Regions from separate parts of the Aquincola agrisoli genome, predicted to be linked through region 1. Evidence: predicted binding sites of a transcription regulator. Region 1 holds the regulator's gene; the other holds the start of a gene.
What was found. The regulator FNR, encoded in region 1, switches genes on or off when oxygen is low (the NO sensors DNR and NnrR bind a similar motif). The targets are predictions, from matches to a motif close to TTGATNNNNATCAA.
Positions count from the first base shown of each region.

Region 2: the regulator FNR is predicted to act here: its motif matches at 2,214-2,227, upstream of V4F39_RS14480 (OmpW/AlkL family protein).

Region 1 is NZ_JAZIBG010000020.1:43,172-46,575, forward strand. It holds gene V4F39_RS08090 (sulfite exporter TauE/SafE family protein) at 1-22, opposite strand, end outside; gene hemN (oxygen-independent coproporphyrinogen III oxidase) at 24-1,439, opposite strand; gene fnr (fumarate/nitrate reduction transcriptional regulator Fnr) at 1,549-2,286, shown strand; gene V4F39_RS08105 (hypothetical protein) at 2,267-2,509, opposite strand; gene V4F39_RS08110 (hypothetical protein) at 2,506-2,739, opposite strand; gene ccoG (cytochrome c oxidase accessory protein CcoG) at 2,748-3,404, opposite strand, start outside.
Region 2 is NZ_JAZIBG010000028.1:595,730-599,133, forward strand. It holds gene V4F39_RS14470 (UdgX family uracil-DNA binding protein) at 1-79, opposite strand, end outside; gene V4F39_RS14475 (putative DNA modification/repair radical SAM protein) at 57-1,370, opposite strand; gene V4F39_RS14480 (OmpW/AlkL family protein) at 1,484-2,083, opposite strand; gene V4F39_RS14485 (GGDEF domain-containing phosphodiesterase) at 2,334-3,404, shown strand, end outside.

The DNA.
Region 1 (3,404 bases):
CGACCAGCGCGGCATCGGCCATGTCAGATCACGCGGGAGAAGCGCTCGCGCAGCCGGTCCGACTGCAGGTGCCGGTCGAAGACCATCGCGATCGCGCGCACCACGTACCAGCCCGCGGGCGTGACCTGGATCGCGTCGCCCCCCAGGTCCACCAGGCCGGCTTCTGCCAGGGGCACGAGCCGGTCGAGTTCCTCGGCGAAGTACCGCCGCATGTCGACCAGGTGCGCCAGCTCGACCGATTCGAACTCGACGCGGCCCTGGCACATCAGGGCCATGATGACCGCGCGTCGCAGCAGGTCGTCGCGCGTGAGTGCGAGCCCGCGCTCGACCGGGAACTGGCCCTGCGTCACCGCGTCGTGCCAGCCTTGCAGGTCCTTCGCGTTCTGGCTGTAGGTGGCGCCGATGCGGCTGATCGCCGAGGGCCCGAGGCCGATGAGGTCGCAGTCGGGCTGGGTGCTGTAGCCCTGGAAGTTGCGGTGCAGCCGGCCCTGGCGCTTGGCGATGGCCAGCGCGTCGCCGGGGCGGGCGAAGTGGTCCATGCCGATGTAGACGTAGCCGGCGTCGAGGAACTGCGCCACCGAGCCCTCGAGCATCGCCACGCGGTCGGCCGGCGGGGGCAGGTCGGCGGCATGGATGCGGCGCTGCGGCTTGAAGCGCTGCGGCAGGTGCGCGTAGGCATAGAGCGCGATCCGGTCGGGCTGCAGCTCGATGACCTGCGCGATCGTCGTCGCGACGCTGAGCTGCGTCTGGCGGGGCAGGCCGTAGATCAGGTCGACGTTGATCGAATCGAACTCCAGCGCACGGGCGCTGCGCATCAGCGCCGCGACCGATTCGAGCGGCTGCACGCGGTGCACCGCCTGCTGCACGCGGGCGTCGAAGTCCTGCACCCCGAAGCTCAGCCGGTTGAAGCCCAGCTGCCGCAGGGCCTGCAGCCGCTGCGCATCGACCGTGCGGGGATCGACCTCGATCGACAGCTCGGCGCCCGGCACGATGCGGAAATGCTTGTGCACCGCCTGCATCAGGCGCTGCAGTTCTCCGTCGTCCAGGAACGTGGGCGAGCCGCCGCCCAGGTGCACCTGCGACACCGGCTGCGGGCTGCCCAGCAGCGACGCGTTGAGCGCCATCTCGGCCTCCAGGGTCTGGAGGAACGGCGCGGCGCGCTCGTGGCGGCGCGTGATGACCTTGTTGCAGGCGCAGTAGTAGCAGACCGATTCGCAGAACGGCACGTGCACGTACAGCGAGAACGGCCCCCCGCCGGCGACCTTGGCGCCTGCACGCAGCTGCAGCGCCGACGCATGTTCGGCGGCTCCGAAGGCCTCCACGAAGCGATCGGCCGTAGGATAGGAGGTGTAACGTGGTCCGGGCACATCAAAACGGCGCAGCAACGCCGTGTCCATGGCCTTGGGCGCCGCGCGGAGGGTCGTACTGGACGCATTCATCGTGCCCACTGTGCCGGAGGTCCGGCCCGCGGGACTTGATGTGGCGCAAGGCCCGTCGCGCGCGGGGAGTCAACAATCCTTGATCGAACGCAAACAGGACGGCGAAGCAGTGACCAGCCCCACCACCTCCATCCGCATCGAGCCGCTCAAGGTGGCTTGCTCCAGCTGCAACCTGCGCGAGTTGTGCCTGCCGCTGGGGCTGTCGCAACCCGATCTGGAGCGGCTGGACAGGCTGGTCGACGCGCGGCGCCACGTGGCGCGGGGCGCGGCGCTGTTCCGCGCGGGCGACGGCTTTCACTCGCTCTATGCGGTGCGCACGGGCTTCTTCAAGACCTGCGTGTCCGCCGAGGACGGCCGGGACCAGGTCACCGGCTTCCAGATGGCCGGCGAGCTGCTCGGCATGGACGGCATCAGCACCGACCGCCACAGCTGCGACGCCGTCGCCCTGGAGGATTCCCAGGTCTGCGTGATCCCCTTCGCCGAACTTGAGGACCTCTCGCGCGAGTTCACCGACCTGCAACGGCAGTTCCACAAGATCATGAGCCGCGAGATCGTGCGCGACCACGGCGTGATGCTGCTGCTGGGCAGCATGCGCGCCGAGGAGCGGCTCGCCGCCTTCCTGCTCAACCTCACGCAGCGCCTGCAGTCGCGGGGCTTCTCCCCGTCGGCGCTGGTGCTGCGCATGACGCGCGAGGAGATCGGCAGCTACCTCGGCCTCAAGCTCGAGACCGTGAGCCGCACCTTCTCCAAGTTCCAGGACGACGGCCTGCTCGAAGTGAAGCAGCGGCATATCCGCATCACCGACCAGGACGGCCTGCGCAGGCTGGTCAACGGCCCGAACTGCTGACCGGCGCGGCCAGCAGCTGGGTGACCGCGCCCGAGGTGGCGATCACCGCCCAGAAGATCAGGAAGGTCACCGTGTAGACCGCGTTGTTCGGCCAGCCGATCGGCTCCTGGCCGAACCAGCTCAGCGTGGCCGGGTCGACCACCGCGAACACCAGCATCTCCAGCACGCCCGCCATCACGAAGGCGGGCCATGCGATCAGCAGGGCACGCAGCGTGAAGCTCACGGCCTGGCTCCCGCCTCGGCCGGCGCCTCGGCCGCCGTGCCGGGCACCTCGACCTTCCACTGCGTGACCGCCCGCGGCACCGATGGCGCGATCACGACGTCGGCGCCGCGCAGGGCGATCACGGCCGTCGCGATGCCGGCGACGACGACGACGGCGGGGCCGCCGATTACCAGCCACACCATCGGTACGCGCCACCAGGGCAGGACGGGTCGGACATCGGGCTTGTTCATGGCGGTCCTCAGCGGGGGACGATGAAAGTGGACTTCTCGGTCACGTCGGCCGGGCGGTCGCCGGACTCGGCCACCACGCGGAACTGGATGGGATGGGCGCCGCTGCCCAGGGTTTGCGCCGCCTCGGGTGGCAGCTGCACCTGCAGCACGAACCAGTGCGCTTCGGCGGGCTGCAGCGCCAGCGGGGCGTGCTCGCCGAGCTGCAGGCCGGGCAGGCCGCCGACCTCCACGCGGTAGCGCTGCGGCTCGCCGCTGGCGTTCATCAGCTGCAGCCGGTAGACGTTCTCGATGCGGCCGTCGTCGACGATGCGCGCGAGCGAGGCGCGGTCGCGCACCACGTCGACCTTGAGCGGCGAGCGGACCATCAGGCTCGCGACGAAGGCGGCGGAGATGGCCACCAGCACGGCGCCGTAGACCAGCACCCGCGGGCGCAGCAGCCGCTTGAAGAGCCGGCCCGGCGCCTCGCCCAGGGCCAGCGCGTTCTGCGTCGCGTAGCGGATGAGCCCGCGCGGGTACTGCATCTTGTCCATCACGCCGTTGCAGGCGTCGATGCAGGCCGTGCAGGCGATGCACTCGTACTGCAGGCCGTCGCGGATGTCGATCCCGGTGGGGCAGACCTGCACGCACAGCCCGCAGTCGATGCAGTCGCCCTTGCCGGCCTTGTC
Region 2 (3,404 bases), on a different contig from region 1:
CATCGTCGAGGCTGGCGAGCCGGACGACCTGCGCCGCGGCGGCCGGCGCGGCCGGCTCAAACAGCGAGCGCGGGTTCATCGAAGAGCGACGTCTGCACGGCGGGCCCCGCCACGGCCGCCGCAACGGGGGCCCGCTGCGGCCGCACCCGCGCCGCCAAGTCCGCCGCATCCAGCCCCTGCCCCGCGCGCAGCCCCGGCACCTTCACGAACGGCGTCACCTTCTTCAGCGGCACACGCAGCCGCGCCAGGTCGTCGGCATGCAGCGTGCGCACCCGCCGCGCCTGCAGCAGCTTGTCGACCGACGACACGCCCAGTCCCGGCACGCGCAGCAGCAGCTCGCGCGGCGCGCGGTTCAGGTCGACCGGGAAGCGCTCGCGGTGCGCCAGCGCCCAGGCGAGCTTGGGGTCGACCTCGAGCGACAGCATGCCGTCGCCCGCGCTGACGATCTCGTCGTGCGCGAAGCCGTAGTAGCGCATCAGCCAGTCGGCCTGGTAGAGGCGATGCTCACGCACCAGCGGCGGCGCGGTGGGCGGCAGCTGCGGCGAGGCATCGGCGATCGGGCTGAAGGCCGAGTAGTACACGCGCTTCAGCCGGTACGAGCCATACAGGGTCGCGCTGGTGGTGAGGATGTGGCGGTCGGTGCCGGCATCGGCGCCGACGATCATCTGCGTGCTCTGCCCCGCGGGCGCGAACACCGGCGCCGCGGCGCGCCGGGGCCGGGCGGCCGGCATCGAGGCCACGGGCTTGGGCGCCGCCGCCTCGCGGGCGTCGTCGATGTGCAGGCGCAGCCGCGCCATCGAGCGGCGGATGGCCTGGCCGTCCTTCTCGGGCGCCAGCGCCTGCAGGCCTTCGGTCGTCGGCAGCTCGACGTTGATGCTCAGCCGGTCGGCGTAGCGGCCGGCGCGCGCGAGCAGCTCGGCGTTGGCCTCGGGGATGGTCTTCAGGTGGATGTAGCCGCGGAAATCGTGCTCCTCGCGCAGGCGGCGCGCCACCTCCACCACCCGCTCCATCGTGTAGTCGGGGCTGCGGATGATGCCGGAGCTGAGGAACAGCCCTTCGATGCAGTTGCGGCGGTAGAAGTCGAGGGTGAGCTGCACCACTTCGTCGACGCTGAAGCGCGCGCGCGGCACGTTGCTGCTGACGCGGTTGATGCAGTAGAGGCAGTCGAACAGGCAGTAGTTGGTCAGCAGGATCTTCAGCAGCGAGATGCACCGCCCGTCGGGTGCATAGCTGTGGCAGATGCCAGCGCCCTCGGTCGAGCCGATGCCGCGCCCGCCGACCGAGTCCCGCTTCGTGGTGCCGCTGGAGGCGCACGAGGCGTCGTACTTGGCGGCATCGGCCAGGATGGCGAGCTTGCGTTGGAGTTCCATGGACGGCGGCTTAAATAGCTGTATGAATATACAGCCATGAGCGCCGTGCAGCGAGCGGTGTTACGCCTGGCTGCGCCTGGGCGCCGGCCCCGGGCCCGCAATGCCCCGCGGCATCAGAAGCGCTTGCCGAACCCGACCGAGAACAGCAGCGGATCGGCCTTGAACTCGCCGAGCTTCGCGCCGGCGGCCGACACGTCGGTGCGGATCTGCACCTTCTTCAGGTCGACGTTGACGAGCCATCCGTTGCCCATCGGTACGTCGAAGCCCGCACCCAGCGCCAGGCCCCAGCTGTTCTTGTCGATGCGCACGCCGGGCGGCAGGTCGACGCTGGAGAAGCGGGTGTAGTTGATGCCCGCGCCGACGTACGGCCGCCAGCCCATGCCGGTGAAGTGGTATTGCAGGCTCAGCGTGGGCGGCAGGTGCTTCAGCGAGCCGATCTTGCTGCCGCCGGCCCGCAGGTCGTGCTTCTGCGGGTAGGTCAGGACCAACTCGGCGGCGATGTTCGGCGTGAAGAAGTAGGTGACGTCGACTTCCGGAAAGGTCTTGTTCTTCAGGCTCAGGTCGAGCGGGGTGCCGTCCTTGTCGGCCGAATCGAGGTGCAGCGCGCGGGCGCGCACGATCCAGTGGCCGGTGTCCTGCGCCCGGGCGGCGGGGGCGGCGATCGTCAGGGCGGCAGCGGCGGCGAGCGCCAGCGCATTCCAGCGCTTGTTCATTCGAACTCCTTGGTGGGATGAGGGGGTGCGGGCATCAAGGGCCCGCACGCCATTGAGCCGTGCCGTGCACGCCCAGGGTTTGTCCCAGCGCAAAAAGCGCCAGCGGCTCGGCGCGCCGTCGAGGCGCAGGTTGATGCGCGTCAAACCACCAGGCAAACCGAAATCACATTTGCATTTTTTATCAATTAACCCCATATTCAGGGGGTGCCTGTCGCACATGCAGGCTGCACACGCACTTCGAGGACACCGCATGGCTCCGATCCCGGAAGCGCTGCCGGCCATCTGGGCCCAGGCCGCCCGACAGCTGCCCTTCCTGCTGCTGCAGGCAGCGGCCGTGGGCGGCATCCTCGCCATGGTCGGGCTTCGCAGGCGCGGCGTCGGCACCGGTTTGCTGCTGGGCACCCTGGGCACGCTGCTCGCGCTGATGGTGGTCGAGTGGATGCACTTGCCCCAGAAGCCTTATCTGCGCAGCGACCTGCTGTTCCTCGCGGGCCTGCTGGGCGGATGGCGCTCCGCCGCGGTGTGCCTGGCGATGGCGTGCGCGACGCGCGTCATGCTGGGCGGGCACGCACAGCTCGCCGCGGCCGTCCTCGACATGGGCGTGGTCACGCTGGCCGGCACGCTGATGCACCCGTGGCTGCTGCGCCGCGCGCGGGCGGGCCTGGCGCCGAAGGACGTGCTGGCGGCCTGGGCGGTGCGCACGCTGGCCGGGATGGCCACGCTGCCGCTCGCGCTGTGGCTTCAGCTGGCGGCGCCGGTCGCCGCGGCGCAGAACCTCGCGCTGCGCACGTTGGGGGCCGCCATCTCGCTGGCCCTGATCGCGGCGATCTTCGCGCTCCTGCGGCGCGAGGCCCGGGAGCACGAGGCTCACGTGCAGCAGCTCGCCAGCGCCCGCATCGACCCGCTCACCGGCCTGCCCAACCGACGCGGCCTGACGGAGTACTTCGACCGCCTCCTCTCGCACGATCCCCAGGCGGCCCACACGCTGGTGCTGATCGAGGTGGGCAACATGACGGACATGGTGCTGGCCCACGGCCACGACTGGACCGACCGCTTCTGGCGCGACCTGGCGCCGCTGATGCACGAAGACCGCGCGGGCGGGCTGCTCCAGCCCTACGCACCGGCCTGCTTCCTGTTCTCCGACCTCACGCTCGCCGTGGTGCTGCACCGGGTGGCGCTGGCGGACGTCGAATCGCGGAACCTCGTGCCCCGGCTGCATGCCGAACTGTGCGACGCGCTGCGCTGCCGGCGGCCCGGCCCGCTGCCGCAGCTGCACTACGGCGTGGCCGAGGCCGGGCCCGGGGCAACAGCCAGCACCGCC